DNA from 3 places in the Listeria aquatica genome. Region 2 is predicted to be linked to each of the others. Evidence: riboswitches for the same ligand, from Rfam matches in the RefSeq annotation. Region 2 holds a riboswitch; each other region holds the start of a gene.
The links. Region 2 has a riboswitch for S-adenosylmethionine ahead of HB912_RS07840 (MetQ/NlpA family ABC transporter substrate-binding protein). Riboswitches for the same ligand answer to the same signal wherever they lie in the genome.
Positions count from the first base shown of each region.

Region 1: linked by a shared signal. The riboswitch ahead of metK (methionine adenosyltransferase) and the one ahead of HB912_RS07840 (MetQ/NlpA family ABC transporter substrate-binding protein) in region 2 are both predicted to bind S-adenosylmethionine.
Region 3: linked by a shared signal. The riboswitch ahead of HB912_RS05980 (methionine ABC transporter ATP-binding protein) and the one ahead of HB912_RS07840 (MetQ/NlpA family ABC transporter substrate-binding protein) in region 2 are both predicted to bind S-adenosylmethionine.

Region 1 is NZ_JAARRM010000001.1:1,164,220-1,172,110, forward strand. It holds gene asnB (asparagine synthase (glutamine-hydrolyzing)) at 1-386, opposite strand, end outside; gene metK (methionine adenosyltransferase) at 530-1,732, opposite strand; SAM riboswitch class I at 1,840-1,940, opposite strand; gene HB912_RS05715 (DUF3116 family protein) at 2,000-2,320, opposite strand; gene HB912_RS05720 (DCC1-like thiol-disulfide oxidoreductase family protein) at 2,339-2,734, opposite strand; gene HB912_RS05725 (hypothetical protein) at 2,849-3,124, shown strand; gene HB912_RS05730 (L-lactate dehydrogenase) at 3,171-4,085, opposite strand; gene HB912_RS05735 (DUF2584 domain-containing protein) at 4,101-4,343, opposite strand; gene ytkD (RNA deprotection pyrophosphohydrolase) at 4,371-4,856, opposite strand; gene yidD (membrane protein insertion efficiency factor YidD) at 4,927-5,175, shown strand; gene HB912_RS05750 (metal ABC transporter substrate-binding protein) at 5,350-6,309, shown strand; gene HB912_RS05755 (NAD-dependent malic enzyme) at 6,345-7,891, opposite strand, start outside.
Region 2 is NZ_JAARRM010000002.1:394,971-402,861, forward strand. It holds gene walK (cell wall metabolism sensor histidine kinase WalK) at 1-1,687, opposite strand, end outside; gene yycF (response regulator YycF) at 1,926-2,639, opposite strand; tRNA gene HB912_RS07830 (tRNA-Asp) at 2,854-2,926, opposite strand; gene HB912_RS07835 (pyridoxal phosphate-dependent aminotransferase) at 2,981-4,177, opposite strand; SAM riboswitch class I at 4,323-4,437, shown strand; gene HB912_RS07840 (MetQ/NlpA family ABC transporter substrate-binding protein) at 4,525-5,349, shown strand; gene HB912_RS07845 (methionine ABC transporter ATP-binding protein) at 5,361-6,374, shown strand; gene HB912_RS07850 (methionine ABC transporter permease) at 6,374-7,036, shown strand; gene HB912_RS07855 (carbon-nitrogen family hydrolase) at 7,062-7,841, shown strand.
Region 3 is NZ_JAARRM010000002.1:19,467-27,357, reverse strand. It holds gene HB912_RS05990 (sensor histidine kinase) at 1-949, shown strand, start outside; gene HB912_RS05985 (hypothetical protein) at 1,023-1,217, shown strand; SAM riboswitch class I at 1,298-1,406, shown strand; gene HB912_RS05980 (methionine ABC transporter ATP-binding protein) at 1,488-2,510, shown strand; gene HB912_RS05975 (methionine ABC transporter permease) at 2,507-3,172, shown strand; gene HB912_RS05970 (MetQ/NlpA family ABC transporter substrate-binding protein) at 3,190-4,017, shown strand; gene HB912_RS05965 (Lmo2079 family surface lipoprotein) at 4,151-5,206, opposite strand; gene HB912_RS05960 (helix-turn-helix transcriptional regulator) at 5,414-6,376, opposite strand; gene HB912_RS05955 (GyrI-like domain-containing protein) at 6,486-6,965, shown strand; gene HB912_RS05950 (family 20 glycosylhydrolase) at 7,046-7,891, opposite strand, start outside.

The DNA.
Region 1 (7,891 bases), on a different contig from region 2:
ATTACAAATCCAAACATCCCGCGTAAATACGAAGCAGCTTGTTCTTTATATTTCGCATAAGTCGCAATGATAACTTCCGTATCACTTTCCGTTTCAAAAGTCATACCTTCATTTTTTAGCTTTTCACGTAATTCCACATAGTTATAAATTTCTCCATTGAAAATAATCCAGTAGCGTTCATCTTCATACGTAAGCGGTTGATGACCATTTTCCACATCAATGATACTAAGTCTTCTAAAACCGAATTGAATATGCTCATCCGTATAGTATCCTTCATCATCTGGTCCGCGGTGAGTGATCATATCATTCATTTCTTTAAACGTTTGTTTTTCTTCACCTGTTATTTCAGCAATGCGGTCATGAACGCATCCTACAAATCCACACATTGAGACATTTCTCCTCTATCTGATTTTTCATTAATTCACAGTTTACACAAAGATTATCATAACATAAAGCCGCTCGCTTTGCACGGTGAATTACTACTCTCAAAAAAAGAAAACGCCAAACAAACGCCGGCGTCTCCTTTCTTTTATTTTTCTAAAAAGCGTTTTAAATCATCGACCTTATCCGTTCGTTCCCAAGGTAGATCTAAATCGTGTCTTCCAAAATGTCCAAAAGCAGCCGTTTTGCGATAAATTGGTTGGCGCAAATCAAGCATTTTGATAATCCCAGCTGGACGTAAATCAAAGTTGGCGCGAACTGCTTCCGTGAGTTCCTGCTCACTATACGCACTCGTTCCATAAGTTTCAATGGATATTGAGACTGGATGGGCAACTCCAATCGCATAAGCCAGTTGCACTTCTGCCTTTTTTGCAAGTCCAGCAGCCACAATATTTTTAGCAACATAACGCGCGGCATAAGCGCCAGAGCGGTCCACTTTCGTTGGGTCTTTCCCGGAAAAGGCACCCCCACCGTGGCGTGCATAGCCGCCGTAAGTATCCACAATGATTTTTCGACCCGTAAGCCCAGCATCCCCTTGCGGCCCGCCAATCACAAACCGACCGGTCGGATTGATGAAGTACTTCGTTTTTGCATCAAGAAGTGCTGGATCAATCACGGCTTGAATGACTTGTTCATGCATATCTTTTGCGATGGTTTCTTGCGAAATATCGGGATGATGTTGTGTTGAAATAACAACCGTATCAATTCGTGCTGGCTTATTTTCCTCATCGTACTCAACCGTAACTTGTGTCTTCGCATCTGGGCGCAAATAATCAATTGTCCCCTCTTTACGAAGTTCCGCGATTTTTCTTGCCAGTTTATGAGCAAGAGAAATTGGAAGCGGCATAAGCTCCTCCGTTTCATCCGTCGCAAAACCAAACATTAAGCCCTGGTCTCCAGCACCAATCGCTTCAATTTGAGCATCTTCATCTTCTTCCCCACTTCTTGCCTCAAGAGACTCATCTACCCCTTGAGCAATATCCGGAGACTGCTCATCAATGGCCGTTAAAACAGCACAAGTTTCTGCATCAAACCCGTATTTAGCTCGTGTATAGCCAATTTCTTTAATGGTTTCCCGTACAATTTTGGGAATATCTACGTAAACTGACGTTGTAATTTCGCCAGCAACCAGTACAAGTCCTGTTGTCACCGTGGTTTCACAAGCCACGCGCGCATCCGGATCTCTTGCAAGTATCGCATCCAAAATCGCATCTGAAATTTGATCGGCAATTTTATCCGGATGTCCATCAGAAACAGATTCTGACGTAAACAAATGACGCTTCGCAGTCATTCTTGTATCCTCCTTCTATTCTCTACCATTCGCGTGCAGCAAAGAAAAAAAGCCTTTTCTCTAAGTTTTTGCGCATAGAGAAAAGGCGTATCATTTCATTACCTTCACTCTCATCGATCAGGAAAACTCCTGCTCAGGTTAGCACCTTACAACAAGTGTAGGTTGCTGGGCTTCAAAGGGCCAGTCCCTCTACCGCTCTGGATAAGAGATATTTATTTTAGTTTTACAACTAACTAGCTTTAAGTATACTGGTTTACGAAACGAAAATCAAGGGGAAATCCCTTCCTGCCCTGCCAAAAAGTCCGGCCAATCTTCCTGCTTCATTTCTCGGTAGCGGTGGTAAAACGCCTCCCCCTTCTCAGATCGGCTATAGCGAATACCGTCATTCGACCGGTAGCGAAAAAGCAAGCCAAGTTCTTCAAGTTCATACACGGCAAGCAAAAATTCCGTCTTGTTTTTGAGAGCACTCCCTCCGTTTCTTGCACGATCATTAATTAGTTCATTCATATTCGATGAGCCTTGATAGACATTTTCGATGATTTGAAAAGCAACTTCAAAGGGCAAACGCATTCTTTCACATACTTTCATTTTCAAGATTCTTTTTTATTATACAGGAAACGCATGATTTTTTCTTGAACAAATTCGAAATTTTCTACGTAAGCTTTGAATAAAACGCCAAATTTTGCCACGGTTCCTGGCAATAAGACGATATAACCATTCGCCTAAAATGGGGATAAACGGTAAATAAAGAACTAAAGCCCCCCACTTGACTATAGGAAGTGCCCTTAAAATGCGCCGAACCGCTGAAAAGCCACGATAAATCCGCCCATTTTCCGATACAACATGGAGCTCTCTTAATAAATCAGTTTGATTAAAATAACTACCGCTATCCTCTTGAAGCTTTTCGAAATATAATAGACCCTGCGTGTCTAGCCTTTCTACATAGCCTTTTACCCACTTACAGAAAGAACAATTTCCATCATATAAAACCCGGTATCGCACAATAAAAACCTCCTTCTTCCTATTTTTCCCCTTATCATATTTTTAAACCTGTGGTATGATTAAGGATATTAAAAATAGAATTTGTTCGAACGCGAGCAATAAAGGAGTTAAATTATGGGTTTATTTATACTTACTCTAATTCTTTTGGCCGGATTTATTGTAGCCATGCTACTTTTCGAATTCGTATTCAAACTAGAATGGTTCAAATATTTTTTAGCCACAATTGGATTGATTGCAAGTGGAATTATTTTTTTCATCAGTTTTTATGGCGGCGGCCTAAAGCAAACGGAAATTGCTATCGCCCTCTTTTTTGCTAGTTTCGGTGAATATGTTGTTTCGCTTGTTATCAGTCTTGTCCGCTTGATTCAGCGAAAAAAAGAACAAGCTTAAAACTAATAATGAAAAACCAGACAGAAAATTTCTGTCTGGTTTTTCATTATTTCGTGTAAACCGTTGAAAAAGCTTGTTTAATTACGCCACAAGATGCTTGGTACAGTTTTTCTTCTTCTGTCGTCAACTGTTCAAGCGGCAAAATCTGACAAACCCCATCTCGACCAATAACAGCTGGTCGTCCGGCATATACACCTTCGCTTTCATCATAAACAGAAATCGGAAGTACTTCACGCGCATCATCATGAATAATTGCAATAAGTCGAGCTGCCGCTGTTGCGATACCAAAACTCGTCCAACCTTTCCCAAGCAAAATATTCCAACCTCTAGCCCGCACTTTTTCCTTGAATTCTGCACGTTCTTCTAAAGAAAGCAATTCAAGCGCTGGTTTCGTTCCAACTTTAACACCTGACCAAGCAATAAATTGGGATTCCCCGTGTTCTGCGAGGACATAGCCTGAAATGCTTTTCGGTGAAACTTGAAAATGCTCCCCAAGTGCGCTTCGCATCCGCATAGTGTCAAGTGAAGTTCCTGTTCCAAACACCTGTCTCTTTGGAAGCCCACTTTCTTTTGCAATGATTTGTGTGATGACATCACAAGGGTTTGTAATATTGATAAAAATCCCATTGAAGCCCGTTTGCATCACTTTAGGTACAATCGAACGCACAGCTGCGCTTGTTTCTTTCAATTCTTCCATCCGGTCTTTTTCGAGCAGCGTTGTTGGTCCAATTGCCATCACGATAACAGAGGCGTCTCGGAGCAATTCATAACCTCCAGAAATCACCTTCGTGTAAGCATGCGTAGCAGACAACATGTCCCGAAGCTCCATAGCTTCACTGCTCGCCTTCTCACTATTTTGATCTACTAAAACGAGTTCCGTACAAATCCCTTGCGTGACGAGTGAAAAAGCGACATCTGAACCAACGTGACCACATCCAATAATTCCAACTTTTTGTTGCATTTTCGTTGCCTCCTCTTAGTTGCTTGAATTTAACGAAACAAGTTCATATGTAAGTAGTGTTACATCATTTTCCCAAACAACTTTACGCGGGATCACCATGCCGCTTGTTTCGCCGTCTTTTGTTTTGCGAAGCTCAATTTCAATATCCAGTGGATAAATTCGGTAGCCTGCTTTTTCGAGTTTGAACAAGTTTTCATCAATTCTTTCTTCATTTCCTTTTGTTACGACCATCGTATTAACTTCAAGCTGCATTCCCATCTGGATCCCTCCAATTCTTATTTTCTATCATAGCAGAAAATCCCCCTTTTTGCCCACTATCTCATCAAGTCTTTTTAAAATTTCTTGCATGCCCTCATCCCGCATAAAAAAACTGAAAGCTTCCCTTTGAACGATTTTCCGTAAATGTCCCTTTAAAAGCTTAGGCCCCTCGGTTTCTAGATAATTTTCTTGCGGCACAATTTGTTTCACTTCGCAGAAAAAAACACGCTTTGTAAACGGACGTTCTGAAGAAGCCACTTCATAGTCAGCTACAAAAATAAATTCAAAAGGAATAGCGCCTGTTTCTTCCATTAGTTCTCGTTTCGCCGTCGTAGCGTTATCCTCTCCCACTTCCCCTTTCCCTCCAGGAAATTCAAGTCCGCGAATTTTATGTTCCGTAAAAAGCCACTTTCCTTCATAATGTGGGATAACAAGGACATCATTTTGTTCCTCTTTCGACTGTGCAAAATGAATTTTCACATCATTCCCATAAGCATCCTGATAACTGAACACAATCATCGTCCCTTTCTTTTTTTAAAAAATATGATAAGCTTAACTTAGTAAAATTTAGAAGGTGAATTTCGTGTTTAAAAAAATCTTAGTCGGCTTGATTCGCGTATATCGAAAATTCATTTCACCACTTACGCCACCTTCTTGCCGCTTTTCGCCAACTTGCTCTGAATATGGCATCGAAGCAATTCAAACGCATGGCGCTCTTAAGGGCAGTTATTTAACCATCCGTCGAATTTTAAAGTGCCATCCTTTCCATAAAGGGGGATTCGATCCCGTACCACCAAAAAAATCTTCTTCAAACTCGCGTCACCACCATTAATATAGCATAAAAAACTGTCTTTCAGCAGACAGTTTTTCTTTTTCTACAAAAACACTTGCTTTTCCCACTTTTTTCCTGTAAGATCAATTACGGATGATAAATCGGATTGATTACGATTTATTTTTTTGATTCTCAAAACGGAATGATTTTGATTTAAGGAGTTGAGTATTACCAATGAAAAACTGGCAAAAATTGCTAGCCCCTTTACTTATTCTCGTTTTACTGCTTGCTGCATGCGGCGGATCAGGTGAAGCGAAAAAAGAAGATGGAAAGATTCAAGTTTACACGACTGTTTATCCTCTCACTTACTTAACACAACAAATTGGTGGTTCTTACGTTCATGTGAAAAGTATTTACCCGGCTGGTGCAGATGCGCATAGTTTCGAACCCACACAAAAAGATATGTTAAAACTCGCGGATAGCGATTTGTTCTTCTACATTGGTCTTGGAATGGAAGGCTTCGTTGATAAAGCAAAATCAACATTAAAAGAAGAAAAGGTTTCCTTTATTCCGCTCGCAGAAAAGCTCGACCTTCCGAAAGATCCAGATGCCGCGCTTGAAAATGACGAACACGAGCACGAAGGAGAAGAACATGAACATGAGCACGGCGATATCAATCCACACGTTTGGCTCTATCCAAAATATATGGAAGAAATGGCAAAAACGATTAGAGATAGGCTCACGAAAGAAATGCCTAAGCAAAAAGCAACTTTTGAAGAAAACTACAAAAAAACCGTTGAAAAACTTAAAAAGCTCGATGATTCTTATGCAGAAATGGCGAAAAATGCAAAACATAAAGATTTTGTAACGGCACATGCGGCTTATAGTTACTGGAATACCGCATATGGCTTGCATCAGATTCCAATCGCTGGAATTTCAACAAGTGATGAACCTTCTCAAAAGAAACTGCAAACCATTGTTCAAACCATCAAGAAAGACAAGATTCCTTATATCATGCTCGAACAAAATACAAACTCTAAAATTGCTGATGTCATTCAAAGTGAAACAGATACAAAAGCATTAACCCTTCATAATCTTGAAACACTAACTGAAAAAGACATTCACCAAAATCGCGATTACCTTTCCATCATGAACGATAATTTAAAAGCATTAAAAGAAGCATTAAACTATTAAAAAAAGCTGGGGTCTAGGCTGACCCCAGCTTTTTACTATTCTTCATAAGCCGCTTTCCAGATAGCTTCTTGAACAGCTCGTTTCACATCTGAAATTGGTCGGGTGTTCACTTCATCGCGAATGGCTGCTTCCACAACCGCTTCTGTAACAGCTTGTGAAACTCGACGAACCTCTTTTACAGGAGGAAGAAGAGAAGCACCAGGACTTTCTAAATCCTGTAATTCCCCTAAACTATTTGCTGCACTTGAAAGCATCCTCTCAGTGACTCGCTTAGCTTTAGAAATCACGATGCCAAGCCCGAGTCCTGGATAAAGCAAGGCATTATTTGCTTGTCCAATTTGATAAGAAACACCTTTATACTGAACTGGTTTTGAAGGACTCCCGGTAACAACAAGCGCTTTACCATCACTCCACTGAATCAAATCCTCTGCTTTCGCTTCTGCTAAATGCGTTGGATTCGAAATCGGCATAATAGCAGGTCGCTCTTGATAAGAACACATCGCTAGCACGCTTTCTTTTGTAAAAGCACCTGGTTGACCACTTGTACCAATCAAAACGGTAGGTTTTACACGCTCAATGATTTCTGTAAGATCTGTAAGCCCCGAGAATTCAGCTTCTTCACGCGCGAGCTTTTGTTGTCCAACCGTTAAATCAGTCATATCACTCGTAATTAAACCATTTCGGTCAATCAAATAGAACTGGTTTCGCGCTTCTTCTTCACTCATTCCAGCAAGAACTAACTCAAGTTTAATTTGCTCCGCAACACCAATACCTGCTGTTCCTGCACCAAAAATTAAATAGCGATGATTAGCAAGTTTTGTTTGTGTCACTTTACTCACTGCATGTGTTGCAGCAGCCATCATTACACCAGTCCCCTGGATGTCATCATTAAACGTCGTGAGCTGCTTCTTATATCGTTCAAGAATCACGCTGGCATTTTCACGACCAAAGTCTTCCCAGTGAAATAAAGCACCAGGAAAGGCCTTCTTCGCCTCTTCAACGAACTTATCAATAAACTCTAGATAGGCTTCGCCCGTTAATCGCGGTTTTTTCTTGCCGACGTAATTTGGATCGTTTAAAAGTTCCTCTCGACTAGTCCCATTATCAATCACGACAGGTAAAACACGTCTAGGATCGATTCCAGAAGCAACCGTGTAAACTGCAAGCTTTCCTACGGCTATCATCACGCCACCAACGCCCCAGTCTCCAATGCCAAGAACTCCTTCGCCATCTGTAATCACAAGCAGATCCACTTGCTTCAAAGACTCACTTGCTTCTAGTAAAGCTGACTGAATCCACTCTGGATGATCACTGTCGAGAAAAGCTGCTTCTGTCTTTTCCCCAAAATCTTTCGAGTAATTCATTACACTATTCGCAATGGTTGGCGTATAAATAACTGGCAATAACTCTTCGATATGTTCTTCTATCAGCCGGTAAAACAAGATGCGATTTGAATGATAAAGCGACATCAGATATTTATTTTTTGCATAGTTATCCGAGATTTCGCTTAGCTGTTTGTATTCAAGTGCCACTTGTTCAAGTAGCGTCCGAGTTTTCCCAGGCAGTAATCCGCACAACCCAT
Region 2 (7,891 bases):
CCATTTCTCTCGACCGTGCTTTGTCTACACGGAAGAAGCGGTCAAATACTTTATTCAAATCTTCTTTCGGAATTCCAAGTCCTTCATCACTGATGGCCACTTCAATATGATTCGCAAATTTTTTCAAGAAGAAAGAAATTTGTCCACCATCCGGTGAATATTTATTAGCATTGGAAATGATGTTATCAAGCACCTGCATAATTTTATCCTCATCAAGCTCAATAATTACAGGCTCTTTTGAAATAAATCGTTTAAATTTAATCGAGTCCTTCTTCATCATTTCAAAACGGTCAATAATATGATTAAAGAAATCGGTGAAGTTTACGAAACTTTTATCTAGCTGTTCGCGCTCACCGTCCATTCTTGACAGTTTCAATAAATCATTAACAAGGCGGATCATCCGTTCCGTTTCATTTTGCGTCACTTCCAAAAACTTCGGTGCCAGTTCAGGATCTTGCCAAGCGCCGTCGCTCAATGCTTCAAGGTAACTGTGCATGCTTGTAAGCGGCGTTCTTAATTCATGGGAGACATTCGATACAAAGTCTCTTCGTTCCTGATCCACTTTTTCTTGCTCCGTGATATCATGCAAAACGGCAATCACGCCATTCACGAAGCCTGTTTCGCGCTGGATAACAGAAAAATTCACTCGCAAAATGTAGCGTTCTTCAACCGTACTCCGGTCAAGAGTGATCGTTGCTTCTTGCCCCATCAAATCCTCGAATTGGTAGCTATCCCCAATATCAAGAACATCAATAATCGCCTCCCCATTAGCACTTTCATGCGGTACACGCAACATTTTTTCAGCTGGCGAGTTAATGAGAATCACCTTCCCGCGGCGGTCTGTCGCAATCACCCCATCTGTCATGTAAGACAAGACAGAAGAAAGCTTTCTTCGCTCTCCTTCAGTCATCGCCTGTGCTTCCTGGACTTTCCGTGTAAGTGAGTTAAAACTTTCAGCAAGTTGACCGATTTCGTCTAAGCCATAAACCTTTACTTTACGACTATAATTCCCTCTTGCCATCGCATAAGCTTGTCGTTTCATATCAATCAGCGGTTTTGTGATCGTTCGTGACAAGAGAATCCCAAGCACCGCCGTGATTACCATCGCAATTAAAGTTCCGGTTATAAAAATACTTGTGATTGAGTTTACTTGCGTATAAACCGATTCAATATCCGCAACAAGATAAATAACACCGATCACTTCATCTTTGTTTTTAATCGGCAAAACATTGACCCAAACGCGTTTGTTCCCGTCTGAATCATCCATATAAATTTTATCTTCTGACGTATTAAGTGAAAGCGAGCGTTTAATCAGCGGCGTTGTCGACTTTTGCCCAACAATCCCCTGATTATCCATGTCTGAAGTACCAAGAATTTTTCCTTTATCGTCGACAATTCGAACTTCGTCTAAACTGCTATTATTCCGCGCAAAATCCACCAGTAACTCACGAATATCCGTTTGCAACTGCGCACTGTTATCGCTATTTTTTAAAATCTCTTCACGAACATTATAATCCAGCAGTTTGGTACTACTTTTAATAGAATCCTGAAAGTTTTTTTCAAGCTGCCCTTCAAGTTCGCGAACGAAGTATGCACCGATAACCTGCATGGCTACAAGGATAAGCAAGAGATAAATTATCACCAGACGAAACTGAACCGACTGGAAAAACTTTTTTATTTTTTGCATAAAAGCTTCTACTCCTGTTCGGATAAAATCATGATTTTACACAAAATTCCCTTCTAGCAAAATTGCGTAAAACCCGCTAATCATTATTTTTCTAACTAAGTATAGCACACTTTTAAAGGCGAGAGAAACCACCAAAAAGACGGGCAAGAAAGCCTGTTTCAGGTGTTTCCTAAACGCACAAAAAGGAAGACTGCTTAAATCAGTCCTCCCCCTCAACATCTCCATTTTTGTTACTACACTATTCTTGTTCTGGATTACGCAAATAGTACCCAACGCCACGCCTCGTCACAAGCCAAGCTGGATGACTTGGATTGTCTTCAATTTTCTCACGCAAGCGCCGAACCGTTACATCAACAGTTCGCACATCTCCAAAATAATCATAGCCCCATACCGTTTGCAACAAATGTTCACGAGTCATGACTTGCCCCATATGCTTCGCCAAGTAATGTAGTAGTTCAAACTCACGATGTGTTAATTCAATTGTTTCACCACGTTTTGAAGCCACATACGCATCCGGATGAATCACGAGTGAGCCAATTTCAAGCTCGCTATTTTCGTTTTCCTCCGCAGCTTGCGAACTAATTTTGCTGTGACGACGTAAATTAGCTTTCACACGGGCAATGAGCTCCCGATTACTGAACGGTTTTGTTACATAGTCATCTGCACCAAGTTCTAGTCCCAGTACCTTATCAATCTCAGAATCTTTCGCCGTTACCATGATGATTGGCATATCATATTTTTTCCGAACTTCTCGACAAACTTCAATGCCATCTCTTCCTGGCAACATAATATCTAATAAAATCAAATCCGGCTGCACTTCTTCGACAAGCTCAAGCGCTTCATCTCCGTCATAAGCACAGTAAACATCGAATCCTTCTTTATTTAAATTAAATTTAACGATATCTGCAATTGGTTTCTCATCATCCACAACTAATACTTTTTTCTCTGACATGTTACACAGTCCTCCCAAATATGGATTTCATAAAGTGCGTCTATCAAATGGTGTTCCCCGGTTCACCATTTTTCACCGAGGCTCTAAACGTTTTTAGAATCACCTGTACCCATTATAACACAAGCCACAAATTTTCTGAATTATTACAGCGTAAATGGGCTGGCGCAATGCAAAAAGAGGACGTAAATCCACTGGATTTACGTCCTCTTTTTTACGGTCCCGACGGGATTTGAACCCGCGATCTCCTGCGTGACAGGCAGGCATGTTAACCCCTACACCACGGAACCTTTCAGCACCTTCAAACAGGCACCTACTAATTAAACCACATTTCCGAAATCGAGTCAATAACTTTTTATGAAATTTTCTTCTGGTTTTTGAAAAATCGCAAGCTCGTCAATTCGCCTCACCGCTTCTTCGAGACGCGCCTCACTAACCAGTAAGCCAATCTGCACGTAGCCTTCACCAAATGTGCCAAAGCCGCTTCCATCTGCCACCGCAACACCAGCTTCTTCAAGCAAGAACTTCGCAAAGCCACTGCTTGTGAACCCTGCTGGAACTTTCATCCATGCGAAAAAAGAACCTGCCAGCGCCGAACCTTGCCAACCAATTTTTTGAGCCGCGTTAAAAAAAGCATCTCGCCGCGAGCGATATAGGTCATTTTGCTTTCGTACAGCTTCCCCGGAATCCAAAAGTGCCGCGCAAGCAGCATCTTGAATCGCCGGAAACAAGCTGACGTAAAGATGATCTTGGAGTAGATTAATTGCCTCGATCATTTCCCGGTTTCCCGCAGCAAAGCCCACACGCCATCCGGCCATATTATACGTTTTCGAAAGCGTATAAAGCTCGATCCCGACATCTTTCGCTCCTTCGCTTCCAAGAAAACTTACAGGTTTTTCTGCTTCAAAGCCTATTGCTCCATATGCAAAATCGTGCACAACGCCTATCTTGTTTTCTCGCGCCACTTGGATCGTCTCATCAAAAAATGCACTTGTTGCTGCCGCTCCGGTTGGATTGTTCGGATAATTTAAAAACATCAATTTGGCTTGTTCCAGACTTTCCGCATTTATTTCACGATAATCCGGTAAAAATTGATTTTCCTCACGTAGAGGCATCGTCTCAAAACGTGCATCTGCAAGCGAAATCCCAGATAAATAATCCGGATAACCCGGGTCAGGTAATAGCATCAAATCGCCCTTGTTTAAAAAACAAAGCGGCAATTCGACAAGCCCTGCCTTTGAGCCAAATAAAATCGCAATTTCCGTCTCTGGATCAAGCGAAACCCCATATTCTTTTTGATAAAAATGCGCAGCCGCTTGCTTCAGTTCAGGCTTACCGCGAAACAGCGAATACTTGTGATTTTGCGGGTCTTCAGCAGCGCGCGCAAGAGCCTTAACAATGTGATCTGGCGTGGGCTGGTCAGGATTCCCTTGCCCCAAATTGATAACATCTACACCTTCCCGTATTTTTTGATTCACATCTTGCACAAGTTTGGAAAAAAATTGTTCTGGTAAATTTTGAAGTCGTTTTGCTTGTTTCATGTTCATCCCCACTTTCAGTTTGATAAACATCATAAAGTTTTCCGGCAATTTTGTCTAGTCTGGTTATAAAAAATTTTAAAAACCATTGACAAAGTATTTTAATCTTGGTATATTGTTTTGCAACAGGTTTTATTAAAACTGAATTCTCTTATCAAGAGCGGCTGAGGGACTGGCCCTGCGACGCCCGGCAACCTAACTTTTTTTAAAGTGAAGGTGCTAATTCCAGCAAACTGACGTGGTATCAGTTTGAAAGATAAGAGAAGCGAATCCACTTTTGTATTCACTTCTCTAATCTTTTAGAGAAGTCCTTTTTATGGCCTAAACTATCAATTTGGGAGGAAATGACAATGAAAAAGTGGACAAAAAGAAGTTTAGCAGGAATTTTAACAGGAGTTGCCTTATTCTCACTCGCAGCTTGCGGAGGGGATAAAAAAGACGAGGCGCTAGCAACAGATGAAATTACAATTGGCGTGACAGGCGGGCCACATCAACAAATCGCTGAAGAAGCTAAAAAGTTAGCCAAAAAAGACAATTTACATATCACAATTAAAACGTTTGATGATTACAATACACCGAACACTGCACTAAATGATGGTGACTTAGATGCCAATAATTATCAAACCATTCCGTTTTTAGAAACGCAGAAAAAAGACAAAGGCTACAAGCTTTCCATTGCCTTTAAGACGGTTGCATTTCCGATGGGGATTTATTCCGAGGGACTAAAATCGGTAAAAGAACTCAAAAAAGGCGATAAAATTGCTGTTCCGAATGATCCTTCAAACGAATATCGGGCGCTCAAGTTATTTGAAGATGCTGGTGTCTTGAAGCTCAAAAAAGGTGTGGAAGAAAAAGCAACGAAAAATGATTTAGCAGAAAATCCACTTGATCTTGAAATCGTTGAACTTGAAGCTTCGCAGATTCCTGCCCAGTTAAAAGAAGTAAAAGCCGCAGCGATCAACACGAACTTCGCGATGGGTGCAGGCCTCACAATCAACGATGATTCGATTTACCATGAACCAACGAAAAACAACCCTTATCCGAACGTTTTCGTTGTTAGAACAAGCAATAAAGAAGATGAAATCGTGGAAAAATTGAAAAAAATCTACCAATCTGCAGATATGAAGCAATTTATTGAAAAAGAATTTAGCGGTTCTGTTGTACCAGCGTTTTAGGAGGGGTTTCTATGATTGAACTAACAAACGTATCGAAGAATTTCAAGCTCGGAGAAACGACGGTTGAAGCGGTCAAAGAGGTTTCTCTCCACATCGAAAAAGGAGAAATTTATGGCGTTGTTGGTTACAGTGGTGCGGGAAAAAGTACGCTTGTCCGCTGTATCAACTTCCTTGAGAAACCTACCTCAGGAACCGTGAAAATTGCTGGACAAGACTTGGCAAGTTTAAATGCCAAGCAACTTCGGGAAGCAAGACGCAAGATTGGGATGATTTTTCAAGGCTACAATCTTTTAAAAACGGCGACTGTTTATGAAAATGTCGCCTTGCCACTCAAACTTGAAGGTTTAGAAAAGCAATTGATTCAGGAACGTGTCGAAAAATACTTAAATATCGTTGGGTTAACGGATAAAAAGGACCATTATCCTGCCCAGCTTTCCGGTGGACAAAAACAGCGTGTAGCAATCGCTCGAGCGCTCGCACACGAACCTGAGATTCTTTTAAGCGATGAAGCGACAAGCGCACTCGATCCTGAAACGACAGATTCGATTTTAAAGCTGTTACTTGAGATTAACCAAACGCTAGGAATCACCATTTTCCTAATCACTCATGAACTGGAAGTAATCGAGCGAATTTGTGACCGAGTTGCGGTGATGGAGCAAGGAAAAATTGTTGAAGCAGGTTCCGTGCTCGACATTTTCACAAATCCTGCAGAAGAAACAACAAAACGATTTGTCGGCTCAGAAGCAAGCTTCGAGATTCCGCCTGAGCTACTTCAACATTATAAACAAACGGGTAAGTTAGTTTCTCTATATTTTGTCGGGCAAAGTACAGATGAACCCGCTCTTGCTCTCGTATCTCGTCATTTTGATGTATTGCCAAGCATTCTTGCTGGCGGCATTGAAAACTTAAAAAATGACACGCTTGGAAAACTGCTTGTTCATTTAAAAGGAGAAGAAGCAGCATATAATAGCGCCATTCAATTTTTAATTGAAAAAGGCATTACTGTCAGGGAGGTGGCCTCCTAATGAGCAACTTTTTTTCTGAATGGGGAGCGACCCTTTGGACTGGCTTTCTTGAAACTCTTGAAATGACTGCAATTACGCTCGTGATCGCAATTGTAATTGGACTTCCGCTTGGCATCCTGCTTATCTTGACGCGTTCAGGTGGACAAGCTGAAAACAAAGTCGTTTATACGCTACTCAATTGGGTCATTAACATCTTGCGTTCCCTGCCGTTTATTATTCTACTATTTTTGATTCTGCCATTTACAAAACTCGTCGTTGGCACTACAATTGGCGTTAAGGGTGTTATTTTGCCACTGGTATTTTTCACGGCGCCTTATATCGCGCGACTAATGGAATCCGCTTTACTTGAAGTGGATCGCGGCGTCATTGAAGCTTACCAGGCGATGGGGATTTCAACTACAAAAATCATTTGGAACGTCATCATTCGTGAAGCTAGATCAGGAATTGTCCTCGGCTTAACAATCGCCACAATTGGTTTAATTGGCGCGACGGCAATGGCAGGTCTTGTTGGAGCTGGCGGACTTGGAACGATTGCATATCAATACGGATTCCAACGTTTCGAACCAACTGTGATGTATGCGACAATTGTGATTTTGATTATTATGGTGCAACTCCTCCAATCGTTTGGCAATGTGTTAGCACGACGCTTAAAAAAAGATTAGCTTACAAAATGGGGGAATTCATTACATGTGGAAAATTGCACTTTGCCAAATTGATATCGAGTTCGGGGAGCCTGAGGCGAACTTCAAACGGGTTCGGCGAGCACTTGCTGAGGCAGCCGAAAAGGGAGCAACAGTTGCCGTCTTACCTGAAATGTGGAATACCGGATACGCCTTAACCGAACTTGGCAGCCTTGCTGACAGTCACGGCGAACGTACGAAACGATTTTTATCTGAAATTGCGGCTGAACATTCACTAAACATTGTTGGTGGTTCTGTTTCTATAAAAGACGAAGGCAAATTCGCAAACGTCATGTACGCTTTCGATGCGCATGGCGACTTTCTTTCGAGTTACAAAAAGGTACACCTTTTCCAGTTGATGGACGAACACCTTTTTCTTGAGGCAGGAAACGACACGAATTTGTTTTTACTAGACGACAAAAAAGCGGCTGGTTTCATTTGTTACGACTTACGCTTCCCAGAATGGTTCCGCGCACATACCGCGCGCGGCGCCGAAGTTCTCTTCATTGCAGCCGAATGGCCAAGCGAACGCATTCAGGACTGGGAAAAGCTAGCTATTGCGCGAGCCATTGAAAACCAAGCATTTGTAGTAGCAGTAAACCGCGTCGGGAAGGATCCCAAAAATGAATTTGGCGGACATTCGCTCGTTGTGAGTCCACGTGGTGAAATTTTGCTTCAAGCAGATGAATCGGAAGGCAATTTCTACACGACAATTGACCTCAGTGAAATAAAAAAAGTTCGCGGTCGCATTCCCATTTTTGAGGATAGACGTCCAGAGCTTTATTAAGAAAAATATGGATACCGAAAGAGCCCCGCCGATTCGTAAATCGGCGGGGC
Region 3 (7,891 bases), 380 kb from region 2:
AAAATATAACAATATTGTAGAATCTCCCGCTTTGATTCTTGTGAAATATGTGTTGCTAATTTTTATGGCGTGGTTTGTTTTTTATCTTTTCTACCGTTTTATGCGCGGGCGGGCGCTGAAAAATCAGCTTCGGACGATTAATTTTGCGCTTGGTACTGACAGGGCGGTGGATACGTCGAGCCTTGTTCCAGAAATCCGTGAACTGGAGACGAATATCGAGAAGATGCGTGCTCGGCAGAAAAATTTGATGGAGCAGGAGCAGGAAGCGCAACAAGCGAAAAATGATTTGATTACGAATGTCTCACATGATTTGCGCACGCCGCTTACGTCGATTCTTGGCTATTTGAGTTATATTCACGATGATCGTTACCGCGATGAAGTGGAGCTCAAATATTATACGGACCTAGTCTACGATAAGGCGCGCCATTTGCATAAGTTGATTGATGACTTATTTTCGTATACGCGACTTGAAAGCCCGGATTATTTGCTTGCGAAAGACCGGCTTGATATGGTTGAACTTTTGCGGCAGCTCGTTTTGGAGTTTGACGGATTGGCGCGGGAAAAAGGAACGGAAATTGTAGAGCTTTATCAGGCGGAAAATTTGCTTGTAAATGGGGATGGCAATCAAATTATGCGGCTGTTTGAAAACTTGTTTTCAAACGCGCTTCGCTATGGCAGTGATAGCGGGAAAATTGAAGTTGCGGCTCGCGAGGAAGGGGACTGGGCGGTGATTGATGTGACAAATTTCGGGGAAGAAATTCCGGCGCTTGATTTGCCTCATTTGTTTGAGCGGTTTTACAAAGTGGATAAAAATCGGACGACAACGGGGACGGGGCTTGGGCTTGCGATTTCGAAGTCGATTGTGGAACGTCACGGCGGTCTTGTGACAGCGACAAGCAAAAACCGGAAGACGACTTTTACGGTAAAATTACCGCTACTCAATCTTTAAACTTTCTTATCTTTTTCTTTCTTTGCGATTTAGTTTGGAAAGGTAAACTAGAATGCATGAGGGGGAGAAAGTGATGACCAAGAAAAACCTGACGATTCTTGCGGTTGCGATTTTAACGGTCTTGGCAGTTTTTTATTTTGTAAGTCAAACGGTTGTTCAGCATATGTACGGTGAAATGGCTGAACAAACGCTATCCGCCGAAAGCTTTGACGGAGGAAGCGATGCGATAAACGTTACAAATTTTACTTTCGTAGATAAAAACGTGTAATTTACTGTTGACAAACGGTTCTTCAAAATGTAAGATAAAAAAATAGAGGATAACTACAATCCAAACAAAATAGTTCCAAATTCTTATCCAGAGTGGTGGAGGGAAATGCCCTGTGAAACCCAGCAACCTAAGTGTTTTTTTACTTAAGGTGCTAATTCATGCAGAACGAATGGTTCTGAAAGATGAGAAGAAAGCGAAGTTGAATTTATTCATGCCTTTCTGCTCATGCAGGAAGGCATTTTTAGTTTATGAGGGAAAAGGTGAGGCAAAATGATAACGCTCCAGAACGTAGTAAAAGATTATCTAGCACGTAAAAATCGCGTGCGTGCAGTTGATGATGTGAGCCTTGAAATTGCTGATGGCGAAATTTTCGGCGTCGTGGGCTATTCCGGGGCAGGAAAAAGTAGTTTGATCCGAATGTTTAACGGACTCGAACTACCAACTGCAGGCGATGTAATAGTGGACAACAAAAAAATCAGTCAAATTAGAGGGCGAGAACTTAGAAAAGCACGGCAAAAAATCGGGATGATTTTCCAGCACTTCAACTTGCTCTGGTCGCGAACAGTATTTGAAAACATTGCTTTTCCGCTTGAAATTGCCGGAGTGAAACGAGCAGAACGAAAAGAACGTGTGCAAGAATTGATTCAACTTGTAGGGCTTTCTGGGAAAGAAAATGCTTATCCATCCGAATTAAGTGGCGGTCAAAAGCAACGTGTCGGGATTGCACGGGCGCTTGCCAATGATCCAGATGTGCTACTTTGTGACGAAGCAACGAGTGCGCTTGATCCACAAACGACAGATGAAGTTTTGGATCTCTTGCTTGATATTAACAAGCGCCTTAATTTAACCATTATCGTGATTACGCATGAAATGCATGTTATTCGTAAAATCTGTAATCGAGTTGCGGTTATGGAAGCGGGGAAAGTGGTGGAGCTTGGGGATGTGCTAGAGGTCTTTAAACATCCTAAACAAAATGTTACGAAGCGTTTTATCGAACAAGTGACAGAGTCGGATGAAACAGAAGAACTCATCCACCTTTTGCTAACTAATTATTCAGAAGGTCGACTTGTGAAGTTGCTCTTTATGAGCGAGAATGCAACCCAGCCGGTTATCTCACAAGTAGCTCAAGCACATGATGTGGCTTTAAATGTCTTGCATGGAAGCTTAACGCAAACACAAAACGGTGCTTACGGAACGCTTTATGTGCAGATTCAAGGCGCAGACGAAGAAATTGAAAAGACGATTGAGTCGCTACGTGCGGCGAAAGTAGAAACGGAAGTGATTGAAGGATGAACGCATTTTTTAGCGATATTGACTGGACAGCCATGTGGGGTTACACGAAAGACACCTTGTACATGACGATTATTTCGCTGATTGCCGTTTTTGTCCTCGGCATTTTGCTTGGTCTCTTGCTGTTTTTAACGAACCGCAAACAAAATATTTTTGCAAGAATGTTATATTGGGTGACGGCGGTCCTTGTGAATGTATTCCGCTCAATTCCCTTTATCATTTTAATCGTCTTACTTCTTCCGGTTACAAGCACCGTGATTGGGACGATCATTGGCCCGAAAGCCGCATTGCCAGCTTTGATTATTTCAGCAGCTCCCTTCTATGCGCGTATGGTTGAAATTGCTTTCCGTGAAGTGGATAAAGGCGTGCTCGAAGCGGCAAAGGCTATGGGTGGCGGCTTATCGACCACTATTTTCAAGGTGCTTATCCCAGAAGCCTTACCAGCACTCATTTCTGGTATTACCGTTACGGCGATTTCACTTGTTGGTTTTACTGCGATGGCGGGGATCATTGGTGCCGGCGGATTAGGAAATGCCGCTTATCTGGAAGGCTTTCAACGGAACCAGCCAGAAATTACGATTGTAGCAACGATCATCATTTTAATTATTGTTTTCATTTTTCAATTCATCGGCGATTTACTTACGAAAATCGTGGATAAACGATAAAAAAGGAGCGTGTCAAAATGAAAAAAGTTTTAAGTGCATTATTTGTTTTTAGTTTAGTTTTAGTCCTTGCAGCTTGTGGCGGGAACGCCGACAAGAAAGGTTCGGGAGATAGTAAGGAATTAGTTGTTGGAGCTTCGAACACTCCGCATGCGGAAATTTTAGAGCAAGCCAAACCGATTTTGAAAAAAGAAGGGATCAACCTTAAAATTGTAACGTATCAAGATTATGTACTTCCAAACAAAGCTTTAGAAGAAGGCGAAATTGATGCAAACTATTTCCAACATAAACCGTACTTAGAATTAGAAGAAAAAGAAAAAGGCTATAAATTTGCGGATGTAGGCGCGATTCATATTGAACCAATGGGGATTTATTCGAAGAAAGTGAAAAGCTTGAAGGATTTAAAAGATGGCGCACAAATCTTGCTATCGAATAGTAAATCTGACTGGCCTCGTGTGATTGGCATTTTCGTTGATGAAGGGCTATTAACACTAAAAGATGGTGTGAAACCTGAGGATGCAACGTTTGACGATATCAAAGACAATCCGAAGCATTTGAAATTTAAATATGATTTAGATCCAGCTTACTTGATGACGGCATACAATCATGAAGAAGGCGATGCTGTAGCAATCAACTCAAACTTTGTTGTGGATCAAAACTTGAACCCAACGAAGGATTCGATTGCGATTGAAAGTAAAGATTCACCATATGCGAACATTGTGGTAACGAAAGAATCGAATAAAAACAATAAAAACATCAAGAAACTTGTAGAAGTCCTTCATTCGAAAGAAATTCAAAACTGGATCACAGATAAATGGAAAGGCGCAGTAGTTCCAGTTGATAAATAAACGAAAATAAAAAGCGAAAAGCAGAGGAAATCCATTTTCAAATGGGGCCTTTGCTTTTCGCTTTTTTAGGTCGATGCTAGTCTTTAAATCGAAGCAAAAACCGCCTTTTTAGGCGGTTTAGTAAAGTTGAGTCCTAGCGGGTTGCTTCTAAATACTTTTTCAATCCATCAGAGATAGCTTTATCCAGTTCTTTTTTGTTTACGATTTTATTTTCCTCAGGCATCTTCTGTACTACTTCAAAAGGAAGTGCTTCAATGTCAGTTGAAAAGTCGAACAGCGTTTTATTTCCAGCAGATGTACGCAAGGTTCGGATTTTTAAATCCTTGAATTTGCTATCTGCGTCCTGCATCAATGTTAATTGTACGGATAAGTCTTCATCTTTTGCTGCCACCAGTTTTTTCATTTCAGCTTTGCTCGTTTCCTTTAAGTCACTCCAAATGCGTTTGGCTTCGGTTTTAGAAATTTCTTTTCCTGTAGATAGCAGTCGAACGGCAGCGTCATCTTTATCCCATACTTGCATCACTTCGCTCGCAAGTTCGCTCAAGTCCTGCTTGTCTAATTGAAGCGATATTTTGCGTCCTTTTTCTTGCTTAAAGTTGCTTTCATCCATCTGATTGAGGAAATCATATAAGACTTGTAGCGTTTCTTTTTCGAGTCGACGGATTTCGTTTGCTTGTTTTTCAGCGGCTACTTGGTTGATTGTGAATCCAAGTAAATTTTGCGCTGTTTCATAGAAATCAAGATATTTAGCTTTGAGTGCGGTGTTATGCGCTAAAACAAAATCGAGAATTTTTTGTCCGTCTTTACCAAAAACTGGTTTGCTATCTTCATTTAGTTTATAAAGTGTATTAACCGGTATATAGACACGACCTGTTTTATTGTTTTGCAAGGCTTCAAAATGGAATGGAACCCTGCTTTTATAGACATTCACATCGGCAAAGGTTGTTTTTTGTTTTTCATCAATTGAAACTTTAGCAGATAGCGAATCGCCTTTTTCTAGGTTTTTAAAAAGAGCACTTTGCTCGTGATTAACAAATTCATTCATTGTAGTTTGAACATTTAAGGTATATTGTTCGTTTAAACTAAATTGTCGTAATGTGGATGTAAAGTTCGATTTAGGGGAACTGCATCCAGATAACGTTGTGAAAAGCAATAACAGAGCAAGCCCCAGACTTATTGCTTTCTTCATATAAATCTCCTCCAAAGCGGATTTGTTTCGTAATTTGTTCGATTGTTACAATACAATTAGATTGTTTCAATTGTGTTACGCCACAATAAACAATAGCATAGCAAGCAAGAGATTACAATGCTTTTTGCAAAAAAGGTTCATTTAAGGGCAGGAAATGAACCTTTTGAAAAAACTGATATAAAAAACAGCCCGTTGCAGGGCTGCTTTTTAGAAAGAAGCAATTTCGCGGGCACGCTTTCGATACGCGTTTAGAAGTTCGGCTGGCATTTTTCGGATAGTTAATTCCTCCCCAAGAAAAAATAGCCAATGAACAAGTTCGCGAAGCTCTGCCTCATCATGCGTATCAATTTCTGTTTTTAAAACAGCACTCGTTTGATAAGGATCCATATAGGAAAGAGAAAATTTAAGTGGATGATATTTTTTGAATTGACTGATAGCCTTAGCGCCGAGTTCAAGATGCAAGTTTTCTTGTCGTGCTTTTTTTGCTAGTTGGGCAAGTATTTTCTTTTTTGAAGGCCATTTTTTATTCTTATAACTTTGAACGGGATTGACGGATTCAATTTCATCAACGCTTTGCATTTTTTTAGTTTCATGATGGAAATCATAATATTCTAACCACCAAACGGATTTTTCGTTGTAGAGCCGCAATGGACAAATAAGATGATTTACTCCATTTAACCAGATTTCTAAATGTTCTTCGTAGAGCGAGAGTTGGATCAACTCTTCAAGTATTGGCTGAGGCAAGTCACTTAGATCTAGCAAATCCGGATTATTAGGGTTTGTGCCCTCAAAAAATAACAATTGATTTAAGACGACGAGATCATCTTGCTGATTTTTAGAAATCAAACCCAGGAGTTTCTCGGCTAAAGATTGACGACTTCGCAAAAATGGTAGTTGCTGGTTTCGCGTCGCCATGAAAGCAACGACTAAAGCTTTAATTTCATTATCCGTAAAGCGAATGGGCGGGAGAATCGAATTGTTCATTACTGAATAACCGCCACTTCTCCCGACTTCAGCTACAAGTGGTAAGCCGATTTGCTCAATTTCTCGTAGATCACGGATCGCAGTGGAGCGAGAAATTTGAAATTCTTCCATGATTTCAGCGATAGTAAAATGGGCGCGATTGTTGATATAACGCATGATGGTATTGATTCGTTCAACTTTTTGCATCAGAACCTCCTAAACAGTGTCATCTTTTGAAACCTTTTATTTGTATTATAAGACTATCAAATAGAAAAGCCAACTGTTTGATGAATAGATGAGAAGGAAGGGATAAAGGATGGCAGATTACAAGCTAGAAACAAAAGATGAATTTATAGTGTTAGGGATTGGCACGGAGTTGGTTAGTGATTACCGTGATTTTGAAGGGATTAATCGTGAGAAACAAGCATTTTGGGCGAGTATCAAACAAGATGGGCGGCTTGAGAAACTAAAACAAGTGGCATCAAATGCATACTTATTTGCTGTAAATGAAGCGGTTAACAATAAAATGATGTATTATGCGGGAGTTTTAACAGAAGAAAATTTACCAGATGCTACTCGAATGATTCAGTTTCCAAAAGGGGAATATGTTGTTGTAAGTGGGGAAGCAGCTACAACTGAAGAACTGAGTAACACGCTTGCTGGAATCGCTTTTGGGCAAGTCTTACCAGAAGTAGAAGGTGTTGCTTATGTAGGCGGGCCAAATGCAGTCGTTGAGATGGGCGAACGAGACGGGCGTGTTTATGGAGAAATCTGGATTCCTGTTGTGCAAAAATAACGACAAAGCATGTGGTTAATTTTTAATTCATAAAAAGAAGTCGCTTCAGCACTATTTGGTCTGAAGCGACTTCTTTTTTATTAGTGTTTGTTTTTGTGATACTGGTAGATAAATCGAACGGTTTGTTCTTTTTTAGTGAAGCTTCCTTTGACGTTCTTTGGATAACTTACTAATTTATAGCCTTTAATGCTTTTGGCTTTTGCGTGGTAACGCTCACCCACTTTACCTGTCAAAATTTTGGATGGAGCGAGTGTTTTGCCATTCTTATCTTGATAAGTGACTGTGACGTTTCCAGCACGTTCTGGTTTTTTCTCGTAAACATAAGTGATTGTTTGCGAGTGCTGTTTAAATTTACCAGAAGCTTGTCCGATGACCTTTTTAAAGCTATAGCCATCAATTTTTTTTCGCTCTGTTTGATAGCGGTCCCCAATGTTTCCTTTTAACTGGACATCATCAAGAAGTTTGTTGCCCCGTTTATCTTGGTAACGAACCGTTACAGTGGCTTGCTTCTGACCTGAATCTTTACCTAAATTTTCAAATAGACGGATAGCAGTGAAAATCTTGTCATTATTGGCTGCTCGGTTCTGCTCGATTTTTGCTAAATATGCTTTTAGTCCAGCTCTTGCTTTTGTTGTCCCTTGTTGCGGGTTACTATTTAGCGCTTCATTGATCGTGTTTTTAATGAAACGAACATCGTCATTTGTGTATTCAATACTTGCTGCATCTTGGTTTGCAAACGAAGTGATGACTCTTTCAAGTTCACCGAAAGATGGTTTATTACGTGTGTCGCGCCATTCTGTTGATCCCCACATGGAATTTGCAAACAAGTTGATTCTTGGATAGAGTGTTTTCGTCAAAATATATTCTGGTGCAAATCCGTTTGCATCGTCCCAAATCGGGAAGAATTGTCCTTTGCTTTGTAGTAG